Regions from separate parts of the Bacillus sp. CZDM1 genome, predicted to be linked through region 4. Evidence: riboswitches for the same ligand, from Rfam matches in the RefSeq annotation. Region 4 holds a riboswitch; each other region holds the start of a gene.
What was found. Region 4 has a riboswitch for thiamine pyrophosphate ahead of tenA (thiaminase II). Riboswitches for the same ligand answer to the same signal wherever they lie in the genome.
Positions count from the first base shown of each region.

Region 1 (5,204 bases), on a different contig from region 4:
TGCTTGCTAAGAATATTCTGTTGAAGGATGAATCCGTTTTTCCTTGAGACCTCACGCCACCAAATTCGGCCTCCAAACGTTTTCATTTTCCGATAATCAATGCCTTCGCGAGCAACAGTCTCCAAAACTTCAAGCGGTTCATTTCCAAATAGAAATTGGACCGTTTCTGTCTCCCTGAATAAAGCACATACAGTAACAACAGTAGACCAGCCTGCAAGGACCCTTCCTTTTTCGACCTGTACTAGGGTTTTCTTTGACACTCCAATGATTTCCGCCATTTTATCCTGGGTATAGCCTGCTTCTGTACGAATCAATCGCAATTTATCTGAAACTAGCATAATGATTTCTTCCCTATTCATGCTAAGACCTTCTTTCAAAAACCTACTAGTGTAATTTTACACAAGTTGCCTTATTTTTAAAAGAAAAAACTGCTATCGTTTAAATGATAGCAGTTTTAGCGTTTTATTTAGAAGGAATCCCACATTGACTTTGAGTAGAACAGGACTTTTCAAGATCACATGCTGCACATTTTCCTTTTTTTGATTTATTAATAAACTTCACTAATGCCCATGCCGCATAACCAAAAATTGCAGCGCCTATTATGAAACTACCTATATTTGCTATCATACGGAACACCTACCTAATTAGACTAATCCAAACAGTTTACCGCCTTGATAAATGACCAAACACAAAACATATGCAATAAATAGTGCGTAAAGGATAGAAAATGCAGTCCATTTCTTTGAACCTGTTTCTTTATAAATGGTTGCAGCAGTGGCTAAACATGGTATATATAATAGTATAAAAACCATAAAGCTATAGGCAGCCAGCGGTGTGTAAAAATCACTCAATAAACCTTGCAGACTCGCGTTTTCTGGAACAAAGTAAATAATATTCATGGTTGAAATAATTGCTTCTTTTGCTAAGAATCCTGTTATTAAAGATGCGGCAGCCTGCCAAGTACCAAATCCTATTGGCTCTAAAACATGAGCAAACAAATTACCTATTGCAGCTAAAAAGCTGTCATCCATATCCACTTTTAATCCATTCGGGCCTGAATATGATAATAGCCAAATGAAAACGGAGCCTGCAAAGATAAACGTTCCTGCCTTTCTAACAAAACCTTTGCCCTTATCCCAGGTACTTCTCCAAAGCGATTGAACTTGAGGAAGACGATATGGCGGCAGCTCTATAACGAATAAAGATATTTCTGATTTTAATAATGTTTTAGTAAATATTTTTGCTAGTAGTAACGCGACAACGATTCCTAGAACATAAAGACTTAATACCACTAGTGCTTTATGACCCACAAAAAATGCTCCAACAAATAACGCATAAACCGGTAAGCGTGCTGAGCATGACATTAGTGGTGTCAATAATATGGTCATTAGTCTCTCTCTTGGTGTTTCTATCGTTCTTGCAGCCATAATTCCAGGAACATTACAGCCAAATCCAATCATCATTGGAATAAATGCCTTTCCATTTAGTCCAACAGACTCCATAATCCGGTCCATTACGAGGGCAACCCTAGCCATGTACCCAGAATCCTCTAACAGGGAAATAAAAAAGAAGAGAATAAATATCTGTGGAACAAATACCAGTACCCCGCCGACACCAGCAATCAGTCCTTCAATAATCAATGCATGGATAAAGTCTGAAGCATGAATAACACCAAGGAATTTTTCGAAGCCTGTGGTCACTGGTCCTGTTAATATCCCGTCCAAAATATCAGATAATGGAGTACCCAGCCAATCAAAGGTCAGCATAAACATCAAATACATACATATTAGGAAGATTGGCATTCCTAAATAGCGATTGGTTACGATGGCGTCAATTCTTTCAGACAAAGGTACAATGGTACTCCCCTTTTGAACAGATGCCTCTACTATTTTTTCTATAACTTCTTTTCTCTTCAGATAAATATAGTTTGCCAGCGATTTAACATGACTCTTTTCTTGTTTTACGACTGATTCCAAATTTGAAACAAGTGATACTAGTATACTAGGTTCTACAAGGTCAGAAAGATAATGATTTACGTATTCATTCCCCTCAAATAGTTGTATGGCGAGCCATCTCGGTGAATGCTCTGTTTTTCCTATTAGCTCCATACTTAATTTGGTTATACCGTCCTCGATTGCTTTTCCATAGTAAACATGTTTTTTTACCTTTGAATGATCTGTACTTGTTGAGATAACTTCTATTAAAGTGTCGCAGCCTTTACCACTTCTTGCCACAACAGGTACAACGGGTACACCTAAAATCTGGGATAACTTATCTGTATCTATATTAATGCCGCGATTATTCGCGACGTCAATCATATTCAAACCAATCAAGGCAGGTTTCTCATATTCGAGAAGCTGCAAGGTCAAATGCAAATTTCGTTCTAATTGAGAAGCATCGAGAATATTTAACAGTCTATCAACTTGTTCCTCTAGAAAGTAAGTGGTAACGACTCCTTCATCCTCTGATAATGGATTCAAGGAATATATTCCAGGCAAATCAATTAATTTTCCTATATGATTCTTGAAAACCCCGACTTTCTTTTCAACTGTAACACCGCTCCAGTTGCCCACATACTCATAGGATCCTGTAAGATTATTAAACAATGAGGTTTTACCTGTATTTGGGTTTCCAATAAGGGCAATTTCCATTACACTCTCTCCACTTCTATTAAACACGCTTCTTTGCGACGGAGTCCTACACACTGTCCACAAGACTCAATCATGACTGGCCCGCCAAAAGGCATAACACATTTTACACAAACTTCAGATCCTTCTGTTATTCCAAGGTCCAATAACCTTCTTTGGACTAGGCGTCCAACCTTTGAAATATTAATTATTTTCCCTTTTTCTCCTATTTTAAAAGAACCGAACATCCTTATCACCCTATCGTATTTTAATTGAGAATGATTATCTTTATTTATAACCTCATTTTACCATTGAAAAACAGATCATTCTGTGACAAAAATTTGAAAAAAAATAGAAAAGTCACAGACTTTTCTATTTTTCAACTTATATCATTTTTTTGGGTGCTGCACTAATGACAAGGATTACAAGGACTGCGCTTACGATAAAGCTTGGAAGCATATATGTTCCATTGTAAACAAAGGAATAAACAGCAACTGGCTGACCAGCAGGTGCATATTCACCAAAGAATACGATACCCGAATACACATGAGCAAGATAACGCAAGGCACTTCCTAAAAACGTTCCTAAAAGAACAAATGTAACCCAATTTCTTGTATTATTCTTAAGAGAAGTCTTCACCTGTGAAGCAAAAATTCCAGCTAAACCAACCACTGAAAAAGCAATTCCATAATCAATAATTCCTTGAAGAAGGGTATAAATTTGAGAAAAGCCAAGGATGAATTGAAGTAAACCCAATAAAAATCCGGACAAGATTCCTCCTTTTATTCCCCAACGAAATGACATTAGGAAAATCGGAATCATCGCGATTGAAATCGAACCTCCTTGTGGCCATATCTTTAATGACAATAGCCCCGAAACAAGATCCAATAAATAAGCAAGTGCAGAAAACACGGCCACTTCAACTAAAAATAATGTGTTATTTCGTTTTTTTCCCATACATGTTCCCCCTATAGTTTGTAAATTGGAGAACGTTCGACAGGTATAACTCCTAAGAATTAATATGGCGCCTTAAAAACAAAAAAACAATGCAGGACAGTTAGGATTGTCTGCATTGTTAGCTTTTAATAGTTGGCAAACCACATCCCTACGCTAGCGTTAACTAACAGGTTCGTAGGGTCAGAACTCGAACGTTCACTCTCAGCCGCCATAAGCAGCTCCCCCTGTGGAAATATTTAATTGATTTCATAAACGAATATACTATTTTTATAGAACTTTTACAAGGAAAAACTTCCATACATGGTATAATAATAAATAACTAGTCAGTTTGACATGTCCTAGGAGGAAAACTGTGATGTTATCTGAAGTACAAACGGAATTAATAGCCTTTTTTGATGAGAATAAAGAAAGTTTAGTACGTGAGTGGGAAAAGTCAATTGTCATTTCTAACGGGGATCCCTATAAAGAAAAAATACGTGAAAATGGAATTGCTTTATTTAATGTTATCCTAACTATGCATACAATGAGTGAGGAAGAGCTATTAGAGATTATCAAAAAATATGCTCTTGAAATTTCTGAGGAAAGAGCTCTTGCGAATATTAATATTGGTGACTTTGTTTATAATGTTAATCTTGGCAGAAGTGTGTTCTACAGTTATCTACACAGGGCTGGTCTTCAGTGGGAAGACCTTCAGGAATCGATTAATAAGATAAATTATACTTTTGATAAATTTCTATATTATGCGGTTACACACTATACAGAAGCTAAAAACAAAATCATTGAAGAAAAAACAATGTTTATTGATTCAACTCATCAGGACCGATTAACACTTCTTGGCCAAATGACATCTAGTTTTATTCATGAATTTCGAAACCCTCTAACATCGATTCAAGGGTTTGTTCAGCTGCTTAAGGCTGACCATCCTAATATGAAATATTTAGAGATTATTTCCAGTGAGTTAGAACAGTTGAATTTCCGGATTTCGCAATTTTTACTTCTATCTAAAAAAGAACTAATTGGAAAAGAAAAAGAACAGTTTCATCTAAATAAATTGATTGATGAAGTCTTAAATTTCTTATATCCCAGTATTTTAGATGGTAAAGTAAAAATAAAGAAAGAAATCGTCGATGAGATCACACTTTATGGATATGCGGATGAAATGCGGCAAGTACTCATCAATATTATATTTAATGCGATTGACGTGTTAAATCATCACAGAATCTCTAATCCAATTATTGAGATTAAAAGTCATATAGAGAATCATACACATGTTATTTTCTCCATTTCCAATAATGGTCCAATGATTCCTTCAGAATTAAGTAAAACAATATTCGAGCCATTCTTTACAACCAAAAAACTCGGTACTGGTCTTGGGCTTTTCGTTTGTAAAGAAATCATTGAAAAACATAAGGGTGATTTAACCTGTATTTCAACTCCAGAATTAACTGTTTTTACACTTAAATTACCTCTTGCTGCGTCTCCTATGTAGGAGACGTTTATTTCTAATTATTTTTTGAAAATTTATAATTTTACAATTCATATAGACAAGACTTTTTTCATAAAATGTTGATACCAACTAATATACTAACTAGAACGTTTGACTGTACAGTTGTAATTTAC
Region 1 is NZ_JBUESO010000008.1:86,943-92,146, reverse strand. It holds gene ACY3XC_RS18480 (helix-turn-helix transcriptional regulator) at 1-359, opposite strand, end outside; gene ACY3XC_RS18475 (FeoB-associated Cys-rich membrane protein) at 463-627, opposite strand; gene feoB (ferrous iron transport protein B) at 645-2,651, opposite strand; gene ACY3XC_RS18465 (FeoA family protein) at 2,651-2,875, opposite strand; gene thiT (energy-coupled thiamine transporter ThiT) at 3,012-3,584, opposite strand; TPP riboswitch at 3,713-3,819, opposite strand; gene ACY3XC_RS18455 (histidine kinase N-terminal domain-containing protein) at 3,940-5,073, shown strand.
Region 1: it holds a riboswitch for thiamine pyrophosphate, as region 4 does, so the genes downstream of both, thiT (energy-coupled thiamine transporter ThiT) here and tenA (thiaminase II) in region 4, are expected to answer to the same signal.

Region 2 (5,204 bases), on a different contig from region 4:
AGGGGAATTCCTGAGCTAGATAAAACGATAGACCCGTTAGTACAACAAAATAACCAACAAAGACAACATCAACTTTCGAAAACCCTATTTTGTAATAAAATGTGCGTTCCTTTGAGTAATCAAACCTCTTTGCTTCCATAGCGACGGCTATACGAAAAGCTCTCCGGATGCATTGAGACAGCAATGGAATCGAAGTGATTTTGAATAGGTGAAAAAGACCATTCATTCCAGCACCGGTTCTCACTCCTCTCACTTTTTGAGCACTGCGAATATGTTGAAATTCTTCGATCATGATCGGCATTAAGCGAATTCCAGCCATAAAACTATAGGAATATTTTGGATTAAGCTTTAACTGCTGCATCATCGAATAAAATAAATACACGGGCCTTGTTGTAAGGGCAAACGTTAAGCCCAGCAGTGCATAGGTTAAAGCCCTGAATCCCAAGTGAATTCCTCGAAATAAACTTTCTTCTGTTACATGGACGAGACCCCATCTGAAAATAGTAGTATCCCCTTTACCAAAAAAGATCATCGAGGTGGTCGTCGAGATGAAAATAAATAGGAACGGTATCGAGAATAGCAAAATTCGCTTATATGGATGACCTGTAAAAAATACAAATAGGATCATTGTCACAATGGTAAAAAGAATCATCTGATTAAGGTTATGAATAAAAATCACCAGGATAAACAAGAAAATCATTGTCAGGAGCTTCAGACTTGGATTGATTTTATGAAGCCATGTTTCTCTGAAATCAAATGTAGTGTGCATAAGCTGCTTGGTCCTTCCCCTGATGTACATGTTCGTTTTTCCAATCTTTGACGACCTTACCGTTATCAATCTCCCAAACTCTTGTCGCGAAACGCTTAACGATTTCCGAATCATGCGTGACCATGATGATGATGCACCCTTTTTGCCGTTCCCTCTCTAACAACTCAAGCAGATGGAATGTATTCTTGGAATCCTGCCCAAACGTAGGCTCATCCAAGAGCAAAAGCTTTGGATTTTCTACAAATGCAGTCGCCACACTCAGTCGGCGTTTTTGCCCTATTGAAAGATGATAGGGATGGTGGTTCTGTTTTTTTGATAATCCAAATATGGCTAACAGCTCATCCACCCTCTCTTTAATGATCGAGGGTTCTTCCTTTTTCACAGTGAGAGCATAGGAGATTTCTTCATAAACAGAGTTTGTGACAAATTGATATTCAGGATTTTGAAAGACAAAATAAGCTTCCTTTTGGAGTTGTTTGATATTCTGTATAATTTCTCCATTCAATACATAGGTTCCCGACGTTTTCAGAAGCTGCATCAATGATAATAGCAAGGTACTTTTTCCTGCTCCATTATCACCAACCACCGTGATCCATTCCCCCGATTGAGCAGAAGCGTGATCAAGTTGAACTTTTATTTCTTTTTTCCGGTACCCCTTAAAGTCCTCTAAAATCAGCGAGTGGTTGTAACCGTGTCCAGTATTCGATTCGAAAGACAATTTGTAATCATCCCAAACCCCAGGGTACCAGATACCATATTCTTGTAGTTGTTTACGATAAGAGGAAAACACGGTTTTCACATCATCATCTGCAATGATCACCCCGTCATAATTAAAAACAATGACACGATCTATAAAATCCAAAATGTGATCAATCTTGTGTTCGACAATAATCACCGTTTTATCTTTAGCGACACTCTTTACACTATCCCAAATTTGTTTCGTGCCTTCTTCATCAATCAGCGCTGTTGGTTCATCTAAGAATAAACATTCAGGATTGAGTGCTAATACGGATGCAAGCGCAAGTCGCTGCTTCATGCCTCCAGATAGAGATTGGATAGAAGAATGATAGAGGTCCAATCGCAGCCCGACAGCGGACAATAATTCTTCAATCCTATCAGGCATTTCACCTCTTGGCACAGTAAGATTTTCTAATACAAATGCAAGCTCTTCATCGACATATGGCATACAAAATTGTGAATCCGGATCCTGGAACACATAGCCCCAGGATTCGGGATAGTGAATATTTCTATACTTGATCGGTACTTCTATAGACTTTGGAATTAATCCTGAAAGTGTTTGTAAAAGAGTTGACTTACCGCATCCAGAAGGTCCGAGTAATAAGACCTTCTCACCTTTTTTAATGGTAATGGATAAATCTTTGAACAGCAGGTTGTCGTCTCCCGGAAACTTTAATCTAAGCTGTTCGACCATCGCTATATTTGTCATGTCTTCACCCCTGATTATTGATTTAAGGCGTCGTAATCTTCTTTGGAAGCAGGACGAAGTAAATTGGTAACACCTGTAGCCTCTAGTGCCTTCGCAATGCCAAATGCCATAAACCCAGTAAAGATAACGGACCCAATCAACCTGAAACCAATGAGCAGCATCAAGTTCCATGTTGACAAATCACCCATATATCCTTTGTAGTAATCCATAAATAGGGACCCAACTGCCGCACCAATTCCAGCTAAGCTAACAACTAGTAAATCAAAGCGCTTATACCTAAAAGCCATTATGACAAGTTCAGCAAACAACCCCTGTACAACACCATACAAAAGAACCTCCAGTCCAAATTCAGACCCCATTAGAAACTCTCCAGAAGAAGCCGCAACTTCCGCAAGAAATGCCACACCAGCTTTGCGTATGATTAAGAACGCAACGGTCGCAGCAATAAACCACATTCCGTAAATCAGCTGGTCAATATGTAATCCAAATGGTTTTACTGCGTAATAAAGCGGTCCCCAAATTTTGTAAACAATCCCAAATGCGATGGATATCACGATGGTTACTAAAATGTCCGTTAACTTTAACCCTTTTTTCATTGTTTCATTCTCCTTTTTTAGCAAAGGGGAGAACTCATTCCCCTTTGCGAACATGATCTTTCCCTTATTAGCTAATATTAAGTTGTTCTTGGGAATTCACTTCAATGGGCCATTTTTCGAATGTATAAGCCATTTCCCAGAATAAGTATTCGTATTGACAGCTAATTAAGAAATGATCAATCATTCGACTTTTTTCTTTTTCGGAAGCGGTTTTTGCTAGCTCATCTAGACGATCCAATTGCTCCTGAACCAATTCGCCAAACCATTCTCCACCATAGGCCGCAATCCATTCCTGATAGATCGGTTCATCCGGTGTCGCCCCTTTTAACTGCTGACCGATATCATAATAAATCCAGTAGCATGGTAGAATAGCGGCGATAATCTCTCCTAAACTTCCAGATGCCCCAACGCGATATAGATGGGAAGTATAGGCATAAGCCGTTGGTGCAGGCTGGAAGTTTGCAAGCTCCTCTGATGTAACGTGCAGTTGTTTGATGAATTTCTCATGTAAGCTTAACTCTGCTTGTGAAGTGCCTTGCGCATGAGCAGCCATTCTTGCTGTAGTATTTAAATCTTCTGCTCTCGAAGCACCAATCGCTTGAACACGAGCAAAGTGTGATAAATAATAGGAATCTTGTAATACGTAATAGCGGAAACTTTGTAAATCTAATTTTCCACTAGCAATTCCTTGAACAAATGGGTGTTCTAGATTCGCATCCCATATCGGAGCTGCTTTATCTCGTAGAATTTCAGTAAATGTAGACATACGATACCTCCATTTAATTAATTGCTTAGTTTTCACGTTTAATTGTCGTTTTCAAAAACATACATTTAATACTTTGTTAGATTGATTGTAAATACATCCTTGTTTGCCGGCAGCGGACGTATTTTTCCAATAAAAAAACCACTTTCTGTTGGAAGAAAGTGGTTGTATCGGAACGTGATTGAAACATAAGGAGTTCCCGTTACACCACTTCCCTACGCTGGTTTGATCCAGATCAGGTTCTAAGAGTCTTAAAGTTTCACTTTAATCTCAGCCTTCTTAAAAGGCACCCCTAGTGGTATTTTTTATGAAATTAGTATTCAGATTATTATGTTATCACTATCCACAAGATTGTCAAACATTTTATTCAGTAAAAATTGATTCAAGGCTTTGTGGGAGTTTTTTTGTGTAAGAGCCAGCGAACAAAAACCCAAGACCCTTGGGAGTGACACCGATATTTTCAAATCCTTAAGTCTTTCGTCAAATAACGATTTAATACTTCTCAACTAAACGTTTAATTAAAAGTGCCGCGAACCCTTTTGAAAAACGAACTTTAGCCTCATTTCAAGAGAATTTCTTGTCGAGGAAAAGTTTTGGTTTCTTCTAGAATACTTCAAAGATAGCCAATAAAAGTTGCTTGTTACAATTAACGACGGGGTGTTCCAGAATGTCATAGTATTATCTAATACACCAGGCACCGATATTTCGACGGGATGAACACCCAGATTAACCGTGCCTACATCGGTCCCCAACCGATAAGTACCGCGATTGTGAGCATGACAATAGCGATTCCACACCATATGATGAATAATGGGAGCATCCATTTTGCCCATTTTATCCAAGATACACCGGCGACAGCTAGACTCGCCATTAGTGTTCCTGATGTTGGGAAAATACTGTTTGTAAAGCCATCTCCAAATTGGAATGCTTGTACAGCAACCTGCCTTGTAATCCCAATCATGTCTGCCAATGGGGATAAAATCGGCATGGCGATCATAGCTTGACCACTACCCGAAGGGACAAGAAAATTAAGAACAGCGTTTGCGGCAAACATGCCCAGTGCAGCCAATACCGGAGGCATATTCTCTAATGGAGCTGCAAGGGCATTTACAGCCGTATCCAAAATCTTCGCATTTTCCATGATAATGAGTACAGCTCTAGCTACACCTATAATTAACGCACCATATACAAGTTTTTGGCATCCTTCTAAAAAGGTGACGGCGATTTTATTGTAATTCATTCCCGCAATCACACCGGAACCAAGCCCAATCACAATAAAAAACGCTGCCATATGATCAATACTCCATTTAAATTCGATAGTTGCATAGACAAAGAATGCCAACGCTAGTCCTACAAAACTTAAAATTGTTTTATGTCGGGAAGTAAACGGTGCTTGTAATTCTTCTTTCGAACCACCGGAGCTTTCCAACACGCCAATTAAACTTTTTGAGGGATCCGCCAACACTTTTTTGGCATATCTCCATGTATATAAAATTGTCACTGCAACAATAATAACGAACGTGATAATTCGAAGCGTCATTCCTGAAAATAACGGAAGACCGGCAATTGATTGAGCAACTCCAACCGTATAAGGATTTAGAAAACCTACATTGAAACCGGCAAATGTTG
Region 2 is NZ_JBUESO010000006.1:9,470-14,673, forward strand. It holds gene ACY3XC_RS14925 (energy-coupling factor transporter transmembrane component T family protein) at 1-769, opposite strand, end outside; gene ACY3XC_RS14930 (ABC transporter ATP-binding protein) at 753-2,216, opposite strand; gene ACY3XC_RS14935 (ECF transporter S component) at 2,231-2,812, opposite strand; gene tenA (thiaminase II) at 2,880-3,578, opposite strand; TPP riboswitch at 3,771-3,879, opposite strand; gene ACY3XC_RS14945 (YfcC family protein) at 4,312-5,204, opposite strand, start outside.
Region 2: it holds a riboswitch for thiamine pyrophosphate, as region 4 does, so the genes downstream of both, tenA (thiaminase II) here and tenA (thiaminase II) in region 4, are expected to answer to the same signal.

Region 3 (5,204 bases), on a different contig from region 4:
CAAAGTTCTTTTAGTTTCTTTAAATAGGAGGGAGGGTACATTTTCATACCTGCCGCTGCTTGTATTAACGGTTCAATAATAATGGCACTTATTTCTTCATGATGTTGAGATAGCTTTTCTTCCATGAATGAGATACAAGGTGTACTGCAGCTTTCGGGGGTCTTGCCAAAAGGACATCTAAAACAGTCAGGTCCTTGTACCCGAATGGTATCTAGTAATAGTGGTCTATAAATCTCGTTATATAGTTCCACTCCTCCAACAGAAAGGGCCCCTAGTGTTTCGCCATGATAGGCATCTGTTAAGGCTAAAAATCGCTTTTTATTTGGTTTGTTTTTTTGCATATGATATTGAAAGCTCATTTTTAAAGCAATTTCTATCGCAGATGATCCGTTATCGGCAAAAAATACTTTCGTTAAACCATCCGGAGTTAGTTGTACTAGTTTTTCAGCAAGCAGAATGGCTGGTTCATGTGTAAAGTTTGCAAAGATTACTTGTTCCAATTGAAAAGCTTGATTGGCTAAAGCTTTGCTAATTCGCTCATTGGCATGTCCGAATAAATTTACCCACCAGGAAGAAACCGCATCTAAATACCTTTTTTCATTTTCATCATACAAGTAAATCCCTTTCCCGCTTTTAATGACAATGGGCGGAAGGTCTTCATAATCCTTCATTTGTGAACAAGGGTGCCAAACATGATTTAAATCTCTCTTTTGTAAGTTTGAAAGTATAGAAGTCATATACTGGATAACCTTTCAAGAAACTCGGTATTTGGTAGTTGAATATTTTTTAAATCAGAAAGAACGTCTAACTTGGGTATGACGAGAGTTGGCAGGTCTGTATTTTGTTGTATCGTCCTGATGTTATTTTTCTCAAGCTCAGTCCCTTTATCCCCATTAAATACGATCCCTACAATGGGAATCTCCCATATTTTAAGAGCTTCAAGAGATAGGAATGTATGATTAATCGTCCCTAACTTTGTACGGGTAACCAATACTACAGGTAACTGAGATTGTTTAATAAGCTTGAGGAAATGATAGTTACCTTGTTCGTTCAAAGGCACATATAATCCACCTGCACCTTCACTAATCACATGATCATACATGGTCATTAATTTTGTGATATGCTGCAGAATGACTGCTTCATCGATTACTGCTCCTTCTAACATGGCGGCATAATGGGGAGAGGCAGGCTTTTTAAAAGAATAACTATTCAAATGTTCCTCGACTAAAACTTCTTCACTGAATGACTTATAAAATTCCGTGTCACCATAAAAATGCTTAGTATTTTCTACCATGATTCCAGTTTGAATGGGCTTGTAGGGTATGGCTGTCACTCCTTTCGTTTGAAAATACCGCATGAAGTAAGCGGTTACCAATGTTTTTCCTACATCTGTATCTGTACCCACAATCCAAAAATGATTTGTCATAAGATTCACCCCTATATGTTAACCAATATAGAAAATAGGTTAACATATGAAAAGTGAGCCTGTAAATGATTTTGTGTCCTGGGGGACGGTTCTGATGGCTTTTTTCCTCTTTGGGATTTTTCGTTACTAAAAAAGAATAAGAAAAATTTCACTTCCATCATTTAGAAACATGTGGTAATCTTTACTAGAAAGTTGAATATCGTGTTCTAGTAGTCTACTAGGGGGGTCCAATGGCTTGGACTGAGAGAAGAAGGCAAATTTCTTCGACCCTTTGAACCTGATCTGGGTGATACCAGCGTAGGGAAGTAGTGTCAAAGTTATGTGCTTCATTGTACAGGTTTTGGCTACTTTTTTATGGCAGTTTCAGGTTCTGAATTTCATTCAGGGCCTTTTTTATTGTCTAAAACTACGTTGTAACTCTTCATCCGCACACAAAAAAGGAGGAAGTTACATGCAAAAGCAAGAAGAAATGAAAATGGATTTAAAATCACAGTTTACAGGAAGTAAAAAGGTATATGTACAAGGATCTAGGCCTGATATTCAGGTGCCGATGCGAGAAATTTGCTTAGGTTCTACCGTTAATACCTTTGGTGAGGAAGAAAACGAACCAGTACGAGTGTACGACACAAGTGGTCCTTATACGGACTCAACCTACACCGTTGATATTAGAAAAGGGCTGCCTGCAGTCCGTAAGACTTGGATAGAAGAACGTAAAGATGTAGAAAGCTATGAGGGCAGAGATATTAGGCCAGAAGATAATGGCTTCAGTGCTGAAGATCCACGTGCAAACTTAGAATGGTTTCCGAATGTTAACAAAAGCCCATTACGTGCAAAAAAAGGCCGCAATGTAACACAAATGCACTATGCGAGAAAGGGTATGATCACTCAGGAGATGGAGTATATTGCCATTCGTGAGAAAATGGATCCTTCTTTTGTACGAGATGAGGTGGCAAAAGGGAGAGCAATTATTCCAGCAAATATAAATCATCCAGAATGTGAGCCCATGATTATCGGGCGGAATTTCCATGTGAAAATAAATGCGAATATCGGAAATTCTGCCGTATCTTCTTCTATTGAGCAAGAGGTTGAAAAAATGACTTGGGCAACTCGCTGGGGTACTGATACGATAATGGATTTATCTACAGGGAAAAATATCCATACGACAAGGGAATGGATTATTAGAAATTCACCAGTACCAGTGGGAACCGTGCCCATTTATCAAGCACTTGAAAAGGTAAATGGGGTGGCAGAGGACTTAACCTGGGATGTGTACCGCGATACATTAATTGAGCAGGCAGAACAAGGTGTTGATTACTTCACGATTCACGCAGGGGTGTTATTGCGCTATATTCCAATGACCGCAAAGCGTACTACAGGTATTGTCTCACGTGGTGGTTCCATCCTTGCTCAATGGTGCTTAGCTCACCATAAGGAAAACTTCTTGTATACACATTTTGAAGAAATATGTGAGATTTTAAAAGAGTATGATATATCTGTTTCTCTTGGGGACGGCCTAAGACCTGGGTCCATTGCGGATGCAAATGACGAAGCGCAGTTTGCTGAGCTTGAAACATTAGGGGAATTAACAGATATTGCGTGGAAGCATGATGTACAGGTAATGATTGAAGGCCCAGGACATGTCCCTATGCATATGATAAAAGAAAATGTGGATAAGCAGATGGAAATTTGTAAAGAAGCACCCTTTTATACATTAGGTCCATTAACGACAGATATTGCTCCTGGATACGATCATATTACATCGGCAATTGGTGCAGCCATGATTGGCTGGTTCGGTACAGCCATGCTGTGTTACGTAACGCCGAAGGAGCATCTGGGATTACCCAACAAGGATGATGTACGTGAAGGGGTGATTACCTATAAAATTGCTGCACACGCTGCTGATTTAGCAAAGGGTCATCCTGGGGCACAGATCCGTGATAATGCCTTATCGAAGGCACGCTTTGAATTCCGTTGGAACGACCAATTTAATTTATCACTTGATCCAGAAAGGGCACGAGAGTACCACGATGAGACGCTTCCAGCTGAAGGAGCTAAAACAGCACATTTCTGTTCGATGTGCGGTCCGAAGTTCTGCTCCATGAGAATTTCCCATGACATTCGAAATATGGCGAATGAAAAGGGTGATTCCGAAGAACGTTTAATTGCTGAAGGTATGAAGGAAAAAGCGAAGGAATTTGTCAAGGATGGATCGAAAATCTATCGATAAATGTACCTTGGGGATGGTTCTTGAGGTCACGTTCAAATATGTCCAGGAGAAACGTCCCCATGGTCCCAACGGGTATTAGGGTTTCCAAAGAAAGCACTTGAATTCAAGTGCTTTCTTTTATTTTCAAATGCTAAAATGCTTTGCCAGTTCAACAGGATGAGGACTGGTCATTGCTTCAGACATAATACAAAAACCCGCCGCACCTGCTGCTCGTATTTCTTTAACGTGGGTTCTTTTGATTCCGCCAATGGCGTATACCGGAATACTGACCGAATCGCATACCCCTTTCAGGAAGGGGAGTCCTCTCGGAGGCACTCCCTTTTTACTATCTGTTGAAAAAATATGACCCGCAATTAAAATGTCAGCACCTAAGGATACAGCCTCTTTTGCTTCCTCTACTGAATGGACAGATGCACCAATCACGCTAAATGAACACAAATCACGTTGGTATTTTCTTAAATTTGACATGGATAAATGAATATTGGTTAGTCCCAATTCAGCTGCTGCAGAAATATTTTGATTGATGATCAATGGGACATCGTGATACTGACAAATTTCGTTTATTTGAAAGGCTAAAGCTTCAAATTCATGAAGCTCTAAGTCTTTTTCCCTTAGCATGATGGCATGAGGCTTTCCCTTTGCTAATTGCTGAATTCTCTCGAGAAAATTCTCCTGACAAAGCCTTCGATTGGTAATATAAATGAGCATGGGTTCACCTAAACCCTTATATAGTCTGTATAGACCGGCTGCAGACCTTTCTGGACAATCATGTCGTGAACTTCCTTAACGGTTCTTTCATCAGAAATTTCAAACTGCTGGTCGCCTTTTTGTTCTTCTACATGACCGCCCACGCCAACATTCACACCTGCCGACATTTTCGTCGCCACCATGCCGGCAGTATGGTCACGGAATCCCGGTCTTTCCCGGGTGGAAATCGTAATTCCCGCAAATGGCATAAACAGGCGGTAAGCCAGCATCACTTGTAAAAGCTGTTTTTCGTGGACGTCCTTTGAATTATTATCCGCATTGTTAATGTATGGACGTAACCGTGGAACGGAGAAGCCGATTTCAGCATGCGGATATTTTTGTTGAATTAATTTTGCGTGCAATCCAGCCGCGAAGGCATCTTTACGAAAATCATCTAATCCTAGCAATGCCCCGAAAGAAACCCCGCGCATTCCTCCTAATAAAGCCCGCTCCTGTGCATGAAAACGGTAGGGGAAAATTCGTTTCGATCCCCATAAATGAACCTGCTCATATTTATCGGGATTATAGGTTTCCTGATAAACGGACACAAAATCAGCGCCGCATTCCCTTAGAAACGCGTATTCGTCTACGTTTAGAGGATAGATTTCAATTCCAACCGTTTTAAAATACTTGACTGCCAGTTTAATCATTTTCCCGATATACTCAACATCTGATTTATACCGGGATTCACCGGTAAGGAGTAAAATCTCTTCTAAACCTGTAGCAGCAATCGCTTTTAATTCATCCTCTGCCTCATTGGGGTTTAGAACGGCACGCTGAATTTTATTGGTTGCTTTAAACCCG
Region 3 is NZ_JBUESO010000014.1:69,920-75,123, forward strand. It holds gene bioA (adenosylmethionine--8-amino-7-oxononanoate transaminase) at 1-737, opposite strand, end outside; gene bioD (dethiobiotin synthase) at 734-1,426, opposite strand; TPP riboswitch at 1,636-1,747, shown strand; gene thiC (phosphomethylpyrimidine synthase ThiC) at 1,878-3,653, shown strand; gene ACY3XC_RS23995 (thiamine phosphate synthase) at 3,777-4,361, opposite strand; gene thiH (2-iminoacetate synthase ThiH) at 4,370-5,204, opposite strand, start outside.
Region 3: it holds a riboswitch for thiamine pyrophosphate, as region 4 does, so the genes downstream of both, thiC (phosphomethylpyrimidine synthase ThiC) here and tenA (thiaminase II) in region 4, are expected to answer to the same signal.

Region 4 (5,204 bases):
AAGACTGTAAGAGATCCTCCGGGACCAATTTTCTCCCATAAATCCAAGCATTCATCTCTATTTGAGTTTTTAACTTTGCTATTTCATCGTCTTCACCATACTTGAGAGTCTTAAGATCATGTTTATTTTTCTTAAAATCCAAGTAATAACCAATTACATGATACAGAATTATTTTCACAAGATTTTCATCTGTCTCTTTCATTCTGATTTTGCTAATATACCCGTTAACTTGAAGGTAATTAAATTTAATCGTATTGGTTGAAACGTTGTAACTCATAGGTACAGGTAGTTTATTATTAATTTCATAGTCTATCTCTAAATGGTGCATATTTAATGTATCTTCAATGATTTTCTCGATGTTCCAGATTTTAAGCATGTTATGTACACTTCCCTTTAAGAACTACTTCATCGTATTTTGAATTTTCTCTATACTTATCAATCTTACACATAATTTTTAAATCTTTAAAGCAATTAATCAAATTTTAATAGAGATAGAATAAAACGATTCACTCCTAGGTGTCAAATTGGAATTATCGATAAAATCATGATACAGTAATATTTTTGAAAGTGTTTAGGATTAGACGATTGGAGTGAAGGATGAAATTGAATATATTATGGGATTTTGATGGAACACTTTTTGATACATATCCAGCACTGGTTGAGGGTTTTATAGAACTAAGTCAGCAGGACCTTGAAGCTGTTGAAGTTTTAAAATGGCTAAAGATAGATTCTTTAACTGCCTTTAAACATTATGGGATTGATGAGGATAAACGAGCAGAATATAAGCGTATTGATAAACAGTACTCAAAAGAACACAGTAAGCCTTTTGAGCATTTAGAGGAAGTTTTATCAGCCGCTGATAACAATATTATTGTGACCCATCGTGATATGGAATCTACGATCTATCTTCTGGAGAAATATCACTTAACCCGCTACTTTAAAGAAATTGTCTCCGTTGAAGAACAAGGATTTGACAGAAAACCTCACCCTTCTTCTTACGAATATGTCTTGAAAAATCATCAAATTGATTTGGTAGTTGGAGATAGGGAATTAGATTTACTTCCGGCAAGAAAATTAGGGATTAAAACAGTTGCCTTTCAAAATCAAAACATCGAAGCTGATGTTCATTTAGAAACCTACGAGGATTTTATTGCTTCTATCCTCAATAAAAAAAGCTTGTAGAATGGTCTCATCGACTTTTCTACAAGCTTTTTTTTATAATAGTGATTTATTTTACAATAAACACTGGGCATGGTGCCTTTTGTACGACATAATGGCTGACGCTTCCCAAGAATAGTTCCTTCAGTCCACTTAAACCTCTGCTTCCCATTACGACAAGATCGGCATCATTTTGCTTTACAAACTCAACAATCATTACTCCAGGATTACCTTCCATTACCACTGATTTTGTCTTATTCGGCAGCGATTGAATTTCTTCGTCAATTTCTTTACGTATGGCATTAACTTCCTCACGCTGCGAGTCCTGGATTGCCTCAAATGCATAACCATATGTGTAAACCATTGGTCTTACAGGCTGTGTGACCATAAAAACTACTAATTCAATTTTCATATCTTGTTTTGCCAGATTCATTGCCATTTTCAATGCTTTTTTACTTAAATCAGAATGGTCATATGCTACTACGATTCTTGAATAATCCGTTAACATTACTCTCATCCTCTCAAGAATAATAACTTTATTTCCTACTTTTATTATACGTCTGTCATTTTTATTTGTGGTGCCGAGATAGTGACAACTTTGTTCCAATTAAATAAAAAATCTCTGTACAGGACATTATTTCACCGATTCCATCATTTTCACTGGCCATTCTTCAAGTTTATAGGCCATGTCCCAAAACATATATTCAAGCTGACAACTGATTAAGAAATGTTCCTTCATCTTTTCCTTTTCCCTCTCTGTTGCTCCCTTTGCCCACTCATCTAGACGGGCACAAAACTTAATGGTTATCGAATCGGTAATAGTACCATAAAAACTGATCCATTCATAAAAAGGGTGTGAAGGATCTGGATTCACCTCAGTTAATAATTTCTTCCCAATTTCCCAATACGTCCACGGACACGGCAATAACACTGCAAGAATTTCCCCTAATGTTCCTTCGTGTGCAACTGTTAGCATATGACGGATATACTGATGTGCTGATGGAGATAATGGAAATCCGTGTAATTCCTCGTAAGGAACACCCGCTACTTGGCAAAAGTTATTATGTGGATGGATTTCACTGTTTAAGATAAAAGAAATCTGCTTATTAAACATCTCCATTTCTTCACGACTCTCACATTTGGAGACTGCAATTCCATAGATTCGTATAAAAGAATTCAAATATTCAAAGTCCTGTTTCACATAATGAATCAATTGCTCGCTTTTTAATTCCCCCTTGGCAATTCCCTGAACAAAAGGATGGTCAAAAATCGCTTGAAAGATTGGATTTGCTTCTTTTCTTAATTCTGCTGAAAAACTCATAATATTATCCCCCTTATTGGTTTAACAGAGAAGACACGAAAGGGCGGCTGAAGATCAAAACACGAAAAAACCGCCCCAAAAATGGAGCGGCTGAATAATGATTTATCCAAACACAGACTCCACTTTCCTACGCTAGTATGAACTAGATCAGGTTCAAAGGGTCCAAGATAACTCTTGTCTCAGCCACAAATCGGCTCCCCTAGTGGTCTTCCTATTAATTTAATTTTCACTCTACACTCAGTTTTCAGTAAAGTCAATCAATTTACATCTAAGCTTAAAAGATAATCCACTTTATCCATAAAAAAATCCCTTCTGTGAGACAGGTTCCTGCCTGTCTGCACAAAAGGGATAATCATTATGCTACTTTTTTGATATCTACTCTTTTGCCTTCTTTAAGCTTTTTCTTATAATCAGCTGTTGCTGTGAAAAGAACGTCTGTAGAGGAGTTAAGTGCTGTTTCAAAAGAATCTTGTAAAACTCCGATGATAAAGCCTACTCCCACTACCTGCATCGCAACATCATTGGAGATTCCAAATAAGCTACATGCTAAAGGAATCAATAATAGTGAGCCGCCCGCAACACCTGAAGCACCGCAAGCAGCTACAGCAGCTAATACGCTTAGGATAATGGCTGTAGGAATGTCCACATGAATACCTAGTGTATGAACAGCAGCTAGTGTTAAAACAGAAATCGTAACGGCAGCACCAGCCATATTGACTGTTGCACCTAATGGAATGGATACGGAATAAGTATCTTTATCTAAATCTAGTTTTTCACACAATTTCATATTTACCGGAATGTTGGCCGCAGAGCTGCGTGTGAAGAATGCAGTAATTCCACTTTCCTTTACACACTTGAATACAAGCGGGTATGGGTTCTGACGGACATTCACAAATACGATGAGCGGATTGACAACGAACGCTACAAAGAGCATACATCCAATCAAAACAACAAGTAATTTTCCATAGCTTAATAGAGACTCGAGTCCGTTTGTTGTAATGGAATCAATCACTAGACCCATGATTCCTAATGGTGCAAGCTTGATAACCCATGTAACCATTTTGGATACGGCATCTGAAAAATTAGAAATCATTGTTTTTGTCGAATCAGGAGCATTTTTTAAAGCTAAACCAAGGACGATTGCCCATGCTAAAATACCGATATAATTTGCATTTGCAATGGCATTAACTGGGTTATCAACAACATTCAGCAGTAAAGTTTTGAGAACTTCTACCACACCGCCCGGAGCCACCAAATCCTCGGCACCCTTCGTAAGTGTGATATTAACAGGGAAAATAAAGCTTACAACAACCGCAATTAATCCAGCTAGAAACGTTCCTAATAGATATAGGGAAATTATCGATTTCATATTCGTTTGCTGACCACTCTTATGCTGAGCAATAGCAGACATTACCAGGAAGAGTACCAATACTGGTGCAATAGCTTTTAAAGCACCAACAAATAATGAGCCTAAAATGACTACTGGTTTTGCCACTTCTGGAATCGCAACCGCCAGGATAATACCAATCAATAAACCAATAGATATTTGTTTTACCAGACTAATTTGATTCCACTTTTTTAATAAATTTTTCATAGATGTACCCCTCCATCTCGTATTAGACCACTTATCACCGTTACAAAGTACCCATCAGTGAGCTGACAATTCGCCCATCTATTTATAACAATTTAAGGTATCCTCTTCCCCTCTTGGAAATTATAAATTCTAACAAATAGAATTATAATGAATATTTAGATATATTACAATAGCTAATTTGTAAGATTAGTATAACAAGTGTAACGTCAAAAATCAATAAAATGTGAATATTAACTATTATTTTTGATATATCGTTCGTTTTTTAATGTATGTAAGCATTTCATAAACTTTTAATGTTCGTTTTTAACAAATGCACCAACTATCTATCACCCTGTGTTGCCATATTATAGAAATTATTTTGGGAATAGGTAGAAAGTCTAGAGGAAAATGGGAGGATTTACTTTCTCCCCCCATCTCATAAAATACATAAAGGAGGTTAAGTTAAAATGATAAAAAGAGTCATCGTCCTTGCCATTCTTATAACCATATTATTCGTATTATTTATAGTAAAATCCCAAACCAGCCCAGTGATCAATCAAAGCAATGATTCCTCTGAATACAAAATAGTTGATTATAAAATTACGGAAATTATCGACAATCAATACTACGGAAAGAGTGAAGATGGAACCAAGATTGTTTTTTCAGCTGAAATCATTGATTCAAGTGTAAAAATAACAGTTGATGATATGGTCACTGTGTATTTTGAAAAAGATAATGTAGGTAAAGGATTAGTAAAAGTCGAAAAGAAATAGGAATTTTTCCATCAAAAAGAACCTCAGCTTCAGTTCTGAGGTTCTTTTTGATGTTAATACTTGGACGTATTATGGTTACTCTTCCATTTGTTCGACTAGTAGGTTAGCGTATGTTTCTCCGCCTGTTCTCGTTAAATGAACGCCATCCTGTGCAAAATACTCTGGATGACCCTCACTGGCACTATACCAATCTACGAGAACAGTATTGGGTACACTTTTAACAACTTCTTCTAAGGTTTGGTTCACGTTCGTTTCCCATGGCCTAGGTACGCGGCAATTTACTAAATATACTTTTTTATTTTCCAGATCTTTGATTAAATTTACTAAGTCTGTTTTAACAAAAGACCCATTGGTGCCAAGCTGGATAAATACATACTCC
Region 4 is NZ_JBUESO010000002.1:493,102-498,305, forward strand. It holds gene ACY3XC_RS06910 (hypothetical protein) at 1-376, opposite strand, end outside; gene ACY3XC_RS06915 (HAD-IA family hydrolase) at 598-1,182, shown strand; gene ACY3XC_RS06920 (universal stress protein) at 1,229-1,666, opposite strand; gene tenA (thiaminase II) at 1,793-2,479, opposite strand; TPP riboswitch at 2,587-2,690, opposite strand; gene sstT (serine/threonine transporter SstT) at 2,835-4,073, opposite strand; gene ACY3XC_RS06935 (hypothetical protein) at 4,520-4,825, shown strand; gene ACY3XC_RS06940 (acyltransferase family protein) at 4,901-5,204, opposite strand, start outside.